4 regions of the Shewanella inventionis genome follow, and region 1 is predicted to be linked to each of the others. Evidence: predicted binding sites of a transcription regulator. Region 1 holds the regulator's gene; each other region holds the start of a gene.
The links. The regulator sigma-54, encoded in region 1, starts transcription at its own class of promoters, with help from an activator protein. The targets are predictions, from matches to a motif close to GTTGGCACGNNNNTNGNNT.

Region 1 (4,289 bases):
AGTGCTAACGAAATCAGCTATGACCTTGCCACAACCACGCTAACCCTAACCGGTAATGCTAAACTCGACCAAGCTGGCAGCCAGGTAACGGGCAACCTGATTAAATACAATATTAAAGCCCAGGAGCTCATCGCTGAAAGCACGGGTAAAGGCCAAGATCGTGTTATCACCATTATTCAGCCTGAAAACTTCCAAGACGAGTCAGCACCTAAACAAAAGCTGCCCGAGATCCCAGTTAACAAGCAGATTAAACCATGACCCAAATTACCCTAACCGCTGAAAACTTAGCCAAAAGCTACAAAGCTCGCCAAGTCGTAAAAGACGTAAGCTTAACTGTTAAAACGGGGCAAATAGTAGGTTTATTGGGCCCAAATGGCGCCGGTAAGACAACAACGTTTTATATGGTTGTTGGATTAGTTAAAAGCGATAAAGGCCGTATTTTAATCGATAACGATGATCTAACATCAGATCCAATGCACCTAAGAGCCCGCAAAGGTATTGGCTATTTACCGCAAGAAGCCAGTATTTTTCGTAAACTCACCGTGCATGACAATATCATGGCCGTGTTACAAACGCGCAAAGAACTCAGTAATGATGAGCGCATTGAGCAGCTTCAACACCTTCTTGAAGAGTTTCACATTACCCATATTCGCGACAGCCAGGGTATGTCGTTATCGGGTGGTGAGCGTCGGCGTGTAGAGATTGCCCGAGCATTGGCTGCCAACCCCAAATTTATTTTACTTGATGAGCCCTTTGCCGGTGTTGACCCTATCTCTGTTATCGACATTAAAAAAATTATTCAACAGCTTAAAAGCCGTGGTTTAGGGGTACTTATCACCGACCATAATGTGCGCGAAACACTTGACGTATGCGAGAGAGCTTACATTGTAAGTCAAGGAAATTTAATTGCAGAAGGCACACCTGATGAGATCTTGAGCAATCAACAAGTTCGAGCTGTGTACTTAGGTGAACAATTCAAGCTATAGTTAAGTGATAAGTCTTTTAACCTATCTAATTCATTGCGTTGAACGATACCGAAATAGCGTTATATGACACCGACGTATGTGGCAATCCACTACAGTTATCGAAATTATTATTTTTATGGAAATCATCTAGGGATAAGCGGTAAATGAAAGCGTCACTCCAACTTAAAATGGGTCAACACCTAACTATGACCCCTCAATTGCAGCAAGCCATTCGCTTGCTGCAATTATCTTCATTGGAGCTACAGCAAGAAATCCAACAAGCATTGGACTCAAACCCACTGCTTGAAATAGAAGATGAATTTTCTCAAGCCAAAGATCCATTAAAAGAAAGCCGAGATCAATCAGACACCGACTTCAGTGACAATAGCAATGTCAGTGTAGAAAAAGACACTTCAACCGTCGACACCACTGAATCTATCAGTAAAGAAACCATGGACGATCTCCCCATGGATACCACATGGGATGAAGTCTACACCGCATCACCCATGTCTGGTTCAGGCAGCGCCAGCATGCGTGACGACGATATGCCTTTTCAGGGTGAAACCACCGAAGGGTTATATGAACATTTAGAGTGGCAAAAAAACTTAACCCCGTTTTCAGACACCGACCTTGCCATTGCAACAGCCATCATTGATGCCATCGATGAACGCGGCTATCTCACCCAAAGTACAGAAGAAATACTAGAAGCAATGGGCGATGAAAGCATTGAACTTGACGAGGTACAAGCGGTACTGAAGCGGATCCAACATTTTGATCCCGTAGGTGTAGCTGCGCGCGATCTCAGTGAATGCCTACTCATTCAGCTAGCTCAATATGCCGACTCAACCCCACATATTGATAATGCGCGCATGCTTATCAAAGACTATTTAGATTTGATTGCTGGCCGCGATTTTAGGTTATTAATGCGTAAAACTCGTCTAAAAGAAGATGAACTACGCGATGCGATTACCCTCATTCAGTCACTTAATCCTCGTCCAGGGTTATTGATTACCGCAACTGAAGATGAATATGTCATCCCTGATGTCACCGTGTTTAAAAAGAACGGTCGTTGGGTTGTTGAATTAAATCCAGACAATATGCCCAAAATTGGTGTTAATCAACAATATGCGGCCATGGCACGTAGCAGCAAAAACCCGTCAGATACCCAATTTATTCGTGGGCATTTGCAAGAAGCAAAATGGTTTATCAAAAGCCTTGAAAGCCGAAATGATACCCTATTAAAAGTAGCCAATTGTATTGTGCAATTCCAACAAGGGTTTTTCGAATACGGCGAAGAAGCCATGAAACCCATGGTACTAAACGACATTGCAGAAGCAGTCGAAATGCACGAGTCGACCATTTCGCGTGTCACGACACAAAAATACATGCACACCCCACGAGGGTTATTTGAACTAAAATACTTTTTCTCCAGCCATGTCAGTACTGACGATGGTGGAGAGTGCTCATCAACAGCAATCCGCGCCTTTATTAAGAAGCTGGTCGCTGCAGAAAACCAGAAAAAACCACTTAGCGACAGCAAAATGGCAGAACTTCTGGCAGAACAGGGCATAAACGTTGCTCGTCGTACGATTGCAAAATACCGTGAGGCAATGCTAATCCCGCCCTCAAACCAACGTAAGAGTCTATAATTTTACTCAACAATGGAGATGTGTAATGCAAATCAATCTATCTGGGCATCATGTTGAAATAACCGAATCTTTACGAGAGTACGTTCAGGAAAAATTTTCAAAGCTTGAACGGCACTTCGATCAGATCAATAATGTTCACGTTGTGCTCAACGTAGAAAAGTTACAACAAAAAGCAGAAGCAAAAATCAGCCTAAAAGGCGGAGAAATTTTTGCCATGTCAGAACATACCGACATGTATGCAGCAATAGACGCCCTGATAGACAAGCTCGATCGTCAGGTAATTAAACACAAAGAGAAGTATACAAAACACTAACGATGGAACTTTGTACCATCCTGCAGCCGGAATGCACCACCTGTGCCACACCGGGCAGTAAGAAAAAGGTACTGGAACTTATCAGCGATATCGTCGCTGCCCAGTACCCGACCCTATCTTCGCAAGAGGTTTTTGAAAGTCTCCTCGCGCGGGAAAAAATGGGTAGCACAGGTATAGGCAATGGTATCGCGATACCTCATGGCCGATTGACAACAATCGATCACCCTATTGGCATTTTTATAAAATGTGAAGAGCCAATCCAGTTTGATGCTATCGATAAACAGCCTGTAGATATACTGTTTGCTTTGTTAGTGCCAGCCGATCAGTGCCAGCAACATTTAAGTACCTTGTCATCAATGGCGCAAAAGCTCAGCGACAAACAAGTACTAAAACAGCTTCGTAAAATCCACGACTCAACTGAACTCTATCAGGTAATCACCGCATGAAACTCGTCATCGTATCTGGGCGGTCTGGCTCAGGTAAATCTGTCGCCTTAAGAGTGCTAGAAGATTTAGGTTATTACTGTGTTGATAATCTCCCGTTGCCACTTATCGGCACGTTACTGGCGCAATTAAAAGGCAGTAATGACTTGGTGGCCATCAGTGTCGATGTTCGTAATATTGCTGAACAAGGCAAAGTGTTACAAGAGCAGCTGGCGATGCTACAACCTGATACCGAGATAACCAGTTTCTTTTTAAACTCCAGCGACAAAGTTTTACTTAAACGTTACAGTGAAACTCGCCGATTACACCCGCTATCAAAGAATCAAATTTCGCTTCAAGAAGCCATCAAGTTAGAAGGCCGCTTATTAGAACCTATCGCCAAAATTGTCGATCACTATGTTGATACATCTGCATTAAATATTTACGAGCTTAGTGACCAAGTAAGACAAATATTGCTTGGCAGTGTAGATAAAGAATTAGTGATTAATTTTGAGTCCTTTGGTTTTAAGCATGGTATGCCCACCGAGGCTGACTTTATGTTTGACGTGCGCTTTTTACCCAACCCACACTGGGAAATTGAACTAAGGCCTTTTACAGGTCTTGATGAGCCAGTACAAGAGTTTCTTGGACGTCAGCCGTTAGTTAATAAGTTTATTTGGCAAATCGAAAATTTATTCGAGACCTGGATGCCACACCTAGAGCGAAATAATCGCAGCTACTTAACGATTGCAATTGGCTGTACAGGCGGGCAACATAGGTCAGTTTATATTACCGATCAACTGGCAAAACGGTTCAGGCAAGGCAGTAAGCACACTGTTAATGCACGCCATAGAGAGCTAAATATTAACGAAAATAACCCTTAGCCCTCGCGGAGCAGCAACAATGTTAGAACGCCAAGTCACTATCTCAAATAAATTGG
Region 2 (4,289 bases), 2.3 Mb from region 1:
TGGTTTTGCTATTGATTGGATGCGAAAAGATTTAGGGATTGCATTAGATGAAGCTCGCCGTAATGGCAGCCATTTACCCGTTGCCGCTTTGGTTGATCAATTTTATTCAGAAGTTCAAGCGATGAAAGGTAACCGTTGGGACACCTCAAGCTTGCTTGCACGGCTAGAAAAATCACGCAGTTAATATAGCAATTATCGATGTTTGACAGTAACAAGCCTCCACATTTAATTGGGGGCTTTTTATTGAAAATCGCTTCAACATTGGCGTTTGCTGTATTAGGGTCTGTTGATCTTTCAAGATTGTTTTTGCAGCGAATTGTTGGCCATTTCTACAAGGCAGAGACTTTGAGGTGTAGTTATTCTACATAAAAAGTCGATAACGAAGTAAAAATGGCCAACAAACGCTGCCTGAAAGGTTCGGCTAAAAACGTTTTACTCTTTGTTGAATGGATTTTGCTTAGATGACTAGGCATCAATCCATTCGTCTCGATTAAAACGTTTTTAACTCGAACAAAATTCAAACAGCAAAGATCAACAGACCCTAGTTATTTACTTTCAATTTATTCACGAAAAACCATCGAGTTACATGATGTAGCGCACATAATCAATCCAGTAACACTGCTATCATTGTTTCATCTAAATTAATTTTGCTTAAAGTGACTTGCTTAACTACTTTTAAATTGTCCATTAATTTAGATCTCTATGGATATCAAATTTAATGATTAGCGATATAAATAGTTGAGTGATGAATTAAGTTAAGTGTCGTGCTTCGGTGTAGGACCTGCGTCAGATAAAAAGAATGTGGGCATACACTAAATTGGAGGAATGAATAATGAGCAACAAACTGCTAAGTGCATTGTTTGCGGCAGGTTTTTCGGTAATGATGATGTCTTCTGCATCATTTGCAGCTGACGAAACCCTTGCTGAGTTTCACGTTGAAATGGGTGGCTGTGAAAGCTGTCATGCTAATGAAGAGCCATCAGCTGATGGCGCATATGAATTTGAACAATGCCAAAGTTGTCATGGTTCACTTGCTGAAATGGATGATAACCACAAACCGCATGATGGTGTATTAATGTGTGCTGACTGTCACTCACCTCATGAAGCTAAAGTGGGCGATAAGCCAACATGCGATACATGCCATGATGATGGTCGTACTGCTAAATAATTCGTTTATTTAATTAAAAAATACCGACATATTATGTCGGTATTTTTGTTTTAGACTGAGTATCGTTTTAAACTTAAACTTATGGACATACCTCTTTAGAGGTATATAAATTCTTTTATTTTCAATTGGTTGCGCACTTTAACTGTGCTGTGTTGCACTTATGTTGCGCAATTTTAGTGTTACTTCGCGGTAAAAACTCTCCCTTTTTAAGTTAAATCAGTAGGTTAATTTTTTTGGCACGGCTTTCGCAGTATTAATCACATGAAATGATTAATCTGAAAGGGTCAATGTATGTCAACAATCCAATCTAGTTGTGCTTATTGTGGTGTAGGGTGCGGCGTTAGTGTGTCCTCAACTCAAGCAGATTGGGAAAATGCTGACGTGTCTACACTCACTTTAACGGGAGATAGTCAACATCCTGCTAACCACGGTCATCTATGTGCTAAAGGTGAGCGTTTACTCGACAGCTTATCTCAGCCTAATGTATTACGTTATCCAGTGTTACGTTCAGGTATACCAATAGCCTGGGATGAGGCCAGTTCGTTAATAGCTGATAAGTTTGCCCAAACGATTGCCAAGTATGGTCCCAACTCTGTTGCGCTGTACCTTTCTGGTCAATTACTTACCGAAGATTATTACGTCGCAAACAAATTTGTTAAAGGTTATCTTAAAACCGCTAATGTCGACACGAACTCACGCTTATGTATGTCATCTGCTGTCAGTGCCATGCAACGAACATTTGGTGAAGATGTTGTGCCTGGTTGCTACGATGATATTGAACATGCAGAAGTGATTATTTTAATCGGTGCCAATACCGCATGGACTCATCCGGTTTTATTTCAGCGTATTTTGGCCGCTAAAAAAGCCAACCAAACGACATTAGTGGTGATAGACCCCGTTGCTACCGCCACTGCAAAACAAGCTGACATTCATCTCGCTGTTGCACCCGGTGCGGATTTGGCGTTGTTTCATGGTTTATTAGGGTATTTAGCCGATAATAAACAGCTTGATCATGAGTATATCGCTACAAATACACAAGGCTTTGAAGAGGTGGTCGGGGATGCACAGCTGTTGAGTGCTGATGTTGCAAAACTGGCTAAACAAGTGGGTGTAACAGAGGCTGAACTTACCCAGTTTTATCAATTATTTACGCAAAATCGAAATGTACTTACAGCGTCGTGCCAGGGTATTAATCAGTCGGTTATTGGCACAGATACCACTAACGCCATTATTAATTGTCATTTAGCCTTGGGGCATGTGGGCAGGGCTGGCAGCGGTTTTTTCTCCTTAACTGGGCAGCCAAATGCCATGGGCGGTCGTGAGGTGGGCGGCCTAGCAACTCAGTTAGCTTGCCATATGGGGTTTTCTGCTCCAGAGCGTGAACTACTCGCCGATTTTTGGCAAGTTGACCATGTTGCAGACAAAAAAGGCCTCGCCGCGGTCGATATGTTTGATGCTGTCGCACAAGGCACAATAAAAGCCATTTGGATTATGGGCACTAACCCGGTTGTGTCACTCCCTAACAGCAACAAAATTGCGCAAGCGTTGGCAGATTGCCCTTTTGTTGTGGTGTCCGAAATCAGTCCAGATTCTGATACTGCAAAACTGGCAGATGTGTTGTTACCCGCTCAAGGTTGGTCTGAGAAATGTGGCACTGTTACTAACAGTGAGCGCACCATCACGCGTCAGCGTGGTTTTATTGCTGCAAAGGGGCAAAGCAAACCAGATTGGTGGGCCATTAGTCAAGTTGCTCAAAAAATGGGTTTTAATGGTTTTGAGTTTACTAACAGTGCGAGTGTATTTCGCGAGTTTGCTGGGTTATCTGCCAAGGTGAAACAGGTTTTTCCAAGTAAAATATTCGATTTAAGTGGATTAACAAACTTAAGTGACAGTGAGTATAACGACTTATTACCCACGCAATGGCCAATCGCATCGGCTGATCAAATTGGTCAACAAGGTGTGCGGGTATTTACCCATGGTGTGTTTGCAACACCAACGGGTAAGGCGCAATTTGTCACACCTGCTGACACCAATATGAGCAATAGCACAACGTCGACCGGTACAGTGATATTGAATAGCGGCCGTAGTCGCGATCAATGGCACACCATGACCCGTACCGGCCATATTGCTAGTTTGCGAGCAAGTATTCCTGAGCCCATCATTCAACTGCATCCTGAAACACTTGCACAATATTCAGTGAAAGAAGGCGAGCTCGTTACTCTTGAGTCGGATGTACAACATAATACCAGCCAATTTGCGCTTGCACGTGTGGTGATTGACCAAGATATACCTAAGAGCATGGCTTTAATGTCTATGCATTGGTCTGAGCAATTTTCATTAGGTAAGGGTGTGAACCAGTACCTTGATAACCGAGTCGATCCCGTTTCTTTGCAGCCTGGGTTTAAGTCTCAAGCGGTTGTTATTAAGCCTGTAGAACTGGCATTACAAGGTATTGTGTTTGGCTCTCATGATCCTTCAGCTCAAGGTATGTGCTGGCAGGTTGCGCAAACATTAACAACAGGAGTATGCCATCACATCGGTTTTAGCCGAGCTGAAGATGGTTTTGCTTATCAGTCTACACCTCACTCATTATTATGGTCAGCTAACGTAAATGGCCAGCGAGTGCATGTGCAATGCAATATGGAAAAAGACATCGTTTGTGCCATTAAAGTGTTGTCTACCACCCGTGTTCATTTGGCACTAGAGCCCATGAATGCGTTTATCGGAAAGCCCATCGATAAGACATTCATTAAGAAATTACATCAGCAAATAAATGCTGGAAACAGCCCATTGATTTGTGCTTGCACAGGGGTGACTGAGGCACAAATTGCTAACCAGATAAATGCCGAATTTGATCAACAAGTATTTCATCATGGCAAACAGCATTTGCAATTTGATAAGGCATTAGATGCCACTCAATCCAGTTTAGGCTGTGGCCGTCAATGTGGTAGTTGCCAAAGTGAAGTTAAACAATGTGCCCAAGCACATTGGCAGCAAGCACTAACCTATGTCGATTTAGAATACTCAACTGAAGAGGATGTTGCCTAATGCAAACTATAGATAGCGTTATCCAAGGCGTTAACTTGACTGGTGCAGTTAACTCAACATCATTGCAATCGGG
Region 3 (4,289 bases), 1.1 Mb from region 1:
CTTAATCATCTTTGTCAGGGTAAACTGTGCTTCCCTTCAATAATGAGTAAGCTGATTAACCTAACGGCCAAGGCGCAGCCGTTTGTGTCTTGCGGTTAATGCGCTGTTACGCTTTGATGTAATGGCAGCAGTATTCTGATATTTGACTTGTACGAATCGAAAAGCTCACATTTGGTGCAAGTTCAAATTGAGTGCCGGCGGCATAGGTTGACCATTCAGTTGCACCAGGTAATAACACATCAAATTCACCTGAAGTTACTTGCATGATTTCGCCTTCTGCAGTTGAAAACTCATATTCGCCAGGAAGTACAACCCCCAGAGTTTGTTTACTGCCATCGGCAAACAACACGCTCCTACTGGTGACCTTGCCATTAAAATATACGTTGGCTTGTTTTGCCACGCTTACATGTTGCAACATACTCATATCGACTCCCAATTAATGTAATTATACTAAACCAATCAGCACAAGGATGTGACTATTCTTACGGGTTAACGTCGCTTATTACGTCGTTAGAAATGTTGAAGGTAGAACAGCTCGCTCGCTGCAATTTTTATCTTATTCTAAACGATTTTTCCTAAGCAACCTCTGAGCACTTATTTATCCTGATTGTTATTATTTAGAGTATTACAGATATTTTATTAAACTTCCTAGTTAAATGTTTTCATGTTCTTGCAGGCATAAAAAAGCCCAGATAATTATCTGGGCTAGATATTTTTACTGAACAGAATTAACCACGGTTGTGGCGCTTACGCTCGTTTTCAGTTAAGAATTTCTTACGAACACGGATGCTCTTAGGCGTCACTTCAACTAATTCGTCATCATCGATGAACTCAAGTGCTTGCTCAAGTGTCATATTGATTGGCGGGGTCAGTACTTGAGCTTCGTCGGTACCAGATGCACGCATGTTGGTTAACTGTTTGCCTTTTAGACAGTTAACAGTTAAATCGTTTGAACGTGCATGAATACCAATTACTTGGCCTTCATAAACTTCAACAGCGTGACCAATAAACAAACGACCACGGTCTTGTAAACCGTATAGGGCGAATGTTAGTGCTTTACCTGTCGCGTTTGAAATCAATACACCGTTAGCACGTTGACCAATGTCACCGCCTTTATGTGGTGCATAGTGATCAAATGAGTGATAAATCAAACCAGTACCAGATGTTGCAGTTAAGAACTCAGTTTGGAAACCAATTAAACCACGGCTTGGGATTACGAAGTCAATACGTACACGACCTTTACCGTCAAGCTGCATGTCTTTCATTTCAGCTTTACGTGTGCCTAACTTTTCAATCACGGTACCTTGATGTTCTTCTTCAACGTCAACGGTTACGGTTTCAAATGGCTCACATAGTTCACCATCAATTGTCTTAAGAATAACTTCTGGGCGTGATACTGCTAACTCGTAGCCTTCACGACGCATGTTTTCAATTAAGATTGATAAGTGTAATTCACCACGGCCAGATACGCGGAAACGATCTGGGCTGTCAGTTTCTTCAACACGTAGTGCCACGTTGTGCACTAACTCTTGCTGTAAACGTTCAAGGATATTACGTGAAGTCACGTATTTACCTTCTTTACCAGCAAATGGTGAAGTGTTTACTTGGAACGTCATGGTTAATGTTGGCTCATCAACAGACAAAGGTGGTAATGCTTCTACGTCTGTAACAGCGCAAACAGTGTCAGAAATTTTAAGCTCGCCTAAACCAGTAATGGCCACGATGTCACCGGCGTTTGCGATTTCAACTTCAGTACGCTCTAGGCCCATGTAACCTAATACTTGGCCCATTTTACCGTTGCGTTTTTTACCGTCAGCACCAATTACAGTCACTTGCTGACCAGTTTTAACGCTACCGCGCTTGATACGACCAACACCGATTACACCCACATAAGAGTTGTAATCTAGCTGTGAAATTTGCATCTGGAATGCACCTTCCGCGTCAGCGTCAGGGAAAGCAACTTTCTCAACGATAGTTTGGAAAAGCGGAGTCATGTCAGTGCTAGTATCTTCTGGGTCTAAAGTAGCAAAACCATTTAATGCAGAAGCATACACAATTGGGAAATCTAACTGTTCGTCAGTAGCACCTAAGTTGTCGAATAAATCGAATACTTGGTCAATAACCCAATCTGGACGAGCGCCTGGACGGTCAATTTTGTTGATTACAACAATCGGCTTTAAGCCTTGCGCGAACGCTTTTTTGGTTACGAAGCGAGTTTGTGGCATTGGGCCATCAACAGCGTCAACCAATAATAAAACAGAATCTACCATAGATAGAACACGTTCTACTTCACCACCGAAGTCGGCGTGACCTGGGGTGTCTACGATGTTAATACGGTAGTCATTCCACTTGATGGCAGTGTTCTTTGCCAGAATGGTGATCCCACGTTCTTTTTCAAGATCGTTAGAATCCATAACCCGCTCAGTAGCTTCTCCACGAGATGCAAGGGTTCCTGACTGCGCCAACAACTTGTCTACCAGGGTAGTTTTACCATGGTCAACGTGGGCAATAATGGCGATGTTACGTAAATTCTCTAGCACGGATAAACCTCTAAACCATCAATAAAAAAGGGGGGCTTTATAGTGAAACATAATTATAGACACTATAAAAAAGCGTGCCATTCTACTTCAGAGCGGCTTTTGTAGATAGGATTATTTTTGAACACATGGCAATTTTTGTGTGCTTGTGGCCAAAAATCATCTGAAAACCATTATTTTAATAGAAAGTATTACGCTTTTTGTTCTTTTGAGCGGCAGATAAATGCATCAGTTTAAATGCTGATACTGATGTTTATCGCGTTAATGCTTTGATAACGTAACAGGCTTGTCATGCAGAAATGTGACACTGGTAATAATGTTATCTATTTGCTTACGCACCACAATGGACTTTTGCACCATATTGAAACATAGTGGTGCACTGCACTGGTGCAAAATGAGTTTTGCTACTGGCTGCAATATTTTCAAAATGCATAAAATCAATTAGTTAGCTAATTGGCATGATTATCGCTAAGTTGTTGGTCATCGGATGAATGCAAATTCGTTTTCCAGATACGATTTCTGGCGAATATACAAAATTATTTTAAGGGATAACCCTTTACCCTACCGGAGGCTTGAGAATGTCAGTTGAATCAGTTTTAAAGCAACTTGAAGAGTTAGAAGTTAAGTTTGTTGACTTACGTTTTACCGATACCAAAGGTAAAGAGCAGCATGTGTCTATCCCATCTCATCAAGTAAATGAAGATTTTTTTGAAGACGGCAAAATGTTTGACGGTTCTTCAATTGCTGGTTGGAAAGGCATCAACGAATCAGACATGGTATTAATGCCTGATCCAACGACTTTCGTTTTAGATCCATTTACCGAAGAAACCACAGCGCTAATCCGTTGTGATATTTTAGAGCCTGGCACAATGACAGGTTATGACCGTGACCCACGCTCAATCGCTAAAAAAGCAGAAGAGTATTTAAAGTCTACCGGTATTGCCGACACAGTATTGATTGGTCCAGAACCAGAATTCTTTATATTTGACGACGTCCGTTTTGGTACTGACATGTCAGGTACTTTCGTTAAAATCGATGCCAAAGAAGCAGCATGGAACTCAGCTAAAAGCTATGAAGAAGGCAACACTGGCCACCGTCCAATGGTGAAAGGGGGTTATTTCCCAGTTGCTCCAGTTGATTCTTCACAAGACTTGCGTTCTGCAATGTGTTTAGTGTTAGAAGAAATGGGCCAAGTTGTTGAAGCGCATCACCATGAAGTGGCTACAGCTGGTCAAAATGAAATCGCAACACGCTTTAACACCTTGACTAAGAAAGCGGACGAAATCCAAATTCTTAAGTATGTTGTGCACAACATGGCGCATGCTTATGGCAAAACAGCGACATTTATGCCAAAACCAATCGTTGGTGACAACGGTAGCGGTATGCACGTTCACCAATCTTTAGCAAAAGACGGCGTTAACTTATTTGCTGGTGATAAATATGCTGGTTTAAGTGAAACTGCACTTTACTACATTGGTGGTATTATCAAGCACGCTCGTGCATTGAACGCATTCACTAACCCAAGCACTAACTCTTACAAGCGTCTAGTGCCACACTTTGAAGCGCCAGTAATGTTAGCTTACTCTGCGCGTAACCGCAGTGCTTCAATTCGTATTCCTGTGGTACCAAGCCCTAAAGGCCGTCGTATCGAAACGCGTTTCCCTGATCCACATGCAAACCCATACTTAGGTTTTGCTGCATTGTTAATGGCTGGTCTTGACGGTATTCAAAACAAGATCCACCCAGGTGAAG
Region 4 (4,289 bases), 850 kb from region 1:
CACTTGTCGATATTCGTTATTTTCAAGCACCCGCAACAACTTCACTTGATGCTCGAGTGGCATTTCGGTGACTTCATCTAAAAATAGCGTGCCACCTTCAGCTTGTTCAAATACACCTGCATGATCTCGGTGTGCCCCAGTAAAGGCACCTTTTACATGACCAAATAACTCGCTGTCGACTAATTCTGGGCTTAATGCGCCACAGTTAATGGCAATAAAAGGCTCGTTTACTCGGCTGCTGGCTAAATGAATCGTATTGGCCACCAACTCTTTACCGGCTCCGCTTTCGCCAATAATAAGCACATTGCTTTCGGTTACTGCCACCTTACGGGTGGTGCGATACAGTTTATGCATGGCGCGCGATGAGCCCACAAGCAGACCATATTGGTCTAGCTCGCTTGAAAATGGCTGGTGTTTTTTAGCAGATAGTGTCGCCAGATCTTGGGCAAAGTCTTGTAAGGTGTCGTCAATCAGAGTCATGTCGTAAGGCTGGCGAAAATGATAACCCGCGCCTGTGGCCATCAGCTTATCGAGATTCGGGTTGGGTTTGCCTTCGCTTAAAAAGATAAATTCGATATCTGCCATTAACTCACTGTTGGCGATATCAACATAATCTTGTTGGCTAAGATTGGCGAGTTCGATAATGGCCACATCGACGGCGTTGTCTTCAAGTTGAGCCAGCCAAGATTGATCGACGCTACTGGCTATTTTATTGAAATGCTGGCAGCCGGGAACTTGTAAAAGCTGGGCTTGTGTTTGCGGCTGGCGCAAATGGTAAAAAAGTACTGGACGACCCATGTCGATATTACTCCCTGTCTATTAATACTCAATGTCAGTCAATGGTGTAAATTTGACAATCAAAGGCGGTAATTCTTTCCTATTCGACGCTTGTCCTGAAAGTGAAATGTCAGCATAACAATTTAAAATCAACAGTTTAATTAAACTTTGTCAATGTGTATGAATTATGCAAGTCATCATAATGACTCAATATGACATTTATTAGCAAGTTACGATACAAGCTAACAGTAAGCGTTACTCGATCGTAAGGAGATATGACATTGAATAGCAAACGAACTCACGAGGTGATGCATGACGGTAGCGACTTATGGTTAATCAATGAAGCCATCGATTTATGCCAGGCGGGGCAACAATTTTATACCCAGGCAACAGAAGGGGCTGACGACTACAATTTAAAACGGATTTTTAGGCATATGGCAGAGATCAGAAAAACGATGTTAAGCCGACTCACAGCATTGTTTAAACAAGTTGAACCGCGATACCCGCAAACAATTGAAAGTATTGATACGTTAAGGCCGTCATTGACCCCCTATTATGCCGAGGCTGAAAAAGCCATCGCGCACAACCGCATGACAAAAGCGATTAAGGTGCTGATTACCGCTGAGCAATATGTGTTAAGCCGCCTCAAGCTTGCCGCTAAGCGCGCGAATAGCCAACGTGTTACTAGGCAATTAGCAGAGAGCATTGCATCGTTGCAAATCAGTTGCGACAGCATGAAAAACTTATCACTTAACGAGTCGAGCCAATCGCCATGAAATTTTTACATCAAGTCGGTAAAAAAGTCCGAAAGTAAGTCACTATTATTGAAAGGCTTTGCACAAACATTAATAGTAAATCATTTTAAAACAGCAACTTAAGAGTCTTGGCACAGTTCACGCACTATCTAAGGTGTAATACAGGATTAACATTAACAATGGAGAATATCTTTATGAAAAAGACGACATTATCAGTATTAACAAGCATTGTTCTTGGTTCAATGGCATTTACTGCAAACGCAGCTCAAGATTGGCAGAATGATGCAAAAGATGCATGGATTGATGGTAAAGCTGAAACCACGTTATTGTTAAACACTAACCTTAACTCTTTTGATATTAATACCGACGTAACAGACGGCAATGTAACCTTAACCGGTAAAGTAAACAGCAGCGTTGATAGGGCACTGGCTGGCGAATTAGTCAAAAGTGTTGACGGTGTCAACGAGGTTAATAACGAATTAACCGTGATGAAACAGCACCATGATAAAGACGATGACAGCGAAACGTTAGCCGAAACCTTAACCGACTCAAAAGTGGCTACTGTGGTGAAAACTCGCTTATTATTTTCAACTGACATTTCGGGTACCGAAATTGATGTTGACGTTGAAAACGGCGTAGTTACTTTAGAAGGTACAGTATCGAGTGACGCTGAACGTGATTTAGCCTTAACGATTGCTAAAAATACCGACGACGTTAAAAAGGTTGTCGATGAATTACGCATTACTGGGTAATCGTGATTGATTAGCTTATTATTAACCAGCCTTCGGGCTGGTTTTTTAATGGGGTCACTTTTAATGGGCAGCAATGATATGCATGATGACAAAATAAGCCGTGGTTATTTGGCGCTATCATCGAGATATTTACCCGGCCTAGTTGTGGCAATGAGTGTGTTGTTAAGCGGATGCAGTAGCGTGTTATGCCAGGCGCAAACAGATAAAGCGACCGATCCTTTAAGCCAATATGACCAGCAAAAACAATGTGAGCAATTGGTTAATCAACACATCGATGATGAACGTCGCCAGCAGCGCGCAGATACCCAACAACTGCTCGATGAGTCTATTAAGCAAAACACCCACTAATTATTCTCCCGCGGCTCACTCTTTGTTACTTTCTGTGTTGCTCATAGCAGTTATGAATGTGTAGCCACAACTCATTGGCCGACTTTTTTACTTAACCTGAATTCAGGTTATTTAGCTCCTTTTTAAGTCAACTCCCTTTACGCTAACCTCACTAATGTCTTTGCCTTTTAGTGCTTATTAATTGCAACGAGCTCCAATGTTATCGATGAACTGAAAACAAATAGACGACTGGTCTATTTTTGTTTATCGTAGCGCCAAATTGGGAGAGCTTATGAACAAAAATACCACCAGTAAACAGTCGATTTGCGCCGTCGGTGAAAAGCTATTTGCTTTACACGGATATAGCGCCGTGGGGATTAAACTTATATTGGATGAAGTGGGCATTCCTAAAGGCTCGTTTTATCACTACTTTGCCAGTAAAGAAGCCTTTGCTGCTGAAGTCGCGCAATATTATTTTGACCAACGTATCGCACCGATAGCCATGGATCTTAATGCTAACTTTAAAACTAACGTTACAGTGGTATTGAGTGGCTACCATCAACTTATCGACCTTTTGTTTAGCGACAGCCAACCCCGTGGGTGCTTAATGGGCAACTTAATGGTTGAAGTGAATCCGCAGATGACCTTGTTACATCAGACACTGAATCAACTGTTTGACCAGTGGTTGAGTCTGTTTAACGCGCTTATTGAACAAGGGCAGCAGCAAGGGTTTATTAAAAAAGACATGAGCGCGAGTGTGTTGTCGAACATTTTTTGGTCAAATTGGCAAGGGACTATGCTACGCTGTCAAATTAAAGCGGATAAAACTGCAGCAAAACGTTCAATTGTGCAATGTATGCAGCTGATTACCCGTTAAATTAAGTTACTAAATACCGTTATAACATCTGTTATGGCGTATTTTTATTGTGTAATTGTTTAAAGATCTTTATATTTCGGTGATTTTTTCGGGTCTTGGAGTGGGTCGAATTGGCTAAAAGAATAGTATTTGCTTGTTTAGTGGTGTTGCTGTCTGCGTGCGCGTCTAATCCACCTGTTGTGGTTGCCCCAAAACCTGTGGTGGTTCCACCAGTAATTGAACCTGAACCGCCTAAGTGGAGCGAGTCAAGCTTACTCAGTTTTCATGACCAATGGAAAGGCACGCCGTATCGGTTAGGAGGCTTAAGCCGTAACGGTATTGATTGCTCTGGTTTTGTGTATTTAGCCTATCTTGATATTGTGGGTGAAAAGTTACCTCGCTCAGTCAATGCACAACGGATTTTAGGGAAAGAAGTCCCTAGGCATCAGCTTGATATTGGTGATTTGGTGTTTTTTAAAACTGGCCGCACGACCCGTCATGTGGGGATTTACATGGGCCAGGATAAGTTTTTACATGCCTCGACCAAAAAAGGCGTGAAAATATCTAGCTTAAATAATGTCTATTGGAAGCCGCGTTATTGGTTTGCAAAACGTTTAACAAATCCGACAGAGCAGCAAAATATGTCACTAGCCAGTTTGGTTAACTACGCTCAACAATACAATCTACAAGATTAACCCTTAATCTTTGCCTATTTCGTGCCCTGAGTTTTATTTGGGCACGTCTTATCCTCATTGTTACTTTGCTTTGATTGTTTTCGGTGTCTGTCATCGGTATATTCATAGTACTTATTGCTCATAGAGA

Region 2: a site for sigma-54 is predicted at 1,401-1,419, ahead of K8B83_RS15360 (nitrate reductase). Genes of this name have one in related genera too.
Region 3: a site for sigma-54 is predicted at 2,990-3,008, ahead of glnA (glutamate--ammonia ligase). Genes of this name have one in related genera too.
Region 4: a site for sigma-54 is predicted at 1,660-1,678, ahead of K8B83_RS01615 (BON domain-containing protein). Genes of this name have one in related genera too.

Annotation. Positions count from the first base shown of each region.
Region 1 covers NZ_CP082926.1:1,185,866-1,190,154, reverse strand. Annotated here, with positions in the region: gene lptA (lipopolysaccharide transport periplasmic protein LptA) at 1-258, shown strand, start outside; gene lptB (LPS export ABC transporter ATP-binding protein) at 255-986, shown strand; gene K8B83_RS05455 (RNA polymerase factor sigma-54) at 1,130-2,614, shown strand; gene hpf (ribosome hibernation promoting factor) at 2,640-2,927, shown strand; gene ptsN (PTS IIA-like nitrogen regulatory protein PtsN) at 2,930-3,373, shown strand; gene rapZ (RNase adapter RapZ) at 3,370-4,233, shown strand; gene K8B83_RS05435 (HPr family phosphocarrier protein) at 4,253-4,289, shown strand, end outside.
Region 2 covers NZ_CP082926.1:3,446,184-3,450,472, reverse strand. Annotated here, with positions in the region: gene K8B83_RS15370 (NAD(P)-dependent oxidoreductase) at 1-184, shown strand, start outside; gene cctA (tetraheme c-type cytochrome CctA) at 833-1,168, shown strand; gene K8B83_RS15360 (nitrate reductase) at 1,460-4,216, shown strand; gene cobA (uroporphyrinogen-III C-methyltransferase) at 4,216-4,289, shown strand, end outside.
Region 3 covers NZ_CP082926.1:62,075-66,363, reverse strand. Annotated here, with positions in the region: gene ppnP (pyrimidine/purine nucleoside phosphorylase) at 107-424, opposite strand; gene typA (translational GTPase TypA) at 729-2,540, opposite strand; gene glnA (glutamate--ammonia ligase) at 3,116-4,289, shown strand, end outside.
Region 4 covers NZ_CP082926.1:339,640-343,928, reverse strand. Annotated here, with positions in the region: gene K8B83_RS01625 (sigma-54 interaction domain-containing protein) at 1-798, opposite strand, end outside; gene K8B83_RS01620 (ferritin family protein) at 1,059-1,553, shown strand; gene K8B83_RS01615 (BON domain-containing protein) at 1,727-2,284, shown strand; gene K8B83_RS01610 (hypothetical protein) at 2,291-2,632, shown strand; gene K8B83_RS01605 (TetR/AcrR family transcriptional regulator) at 2,904-3,488, shown strand; gene K8B83_RS01600 (NlpC/P60 family protein) at 3,599-4,162, shown strand.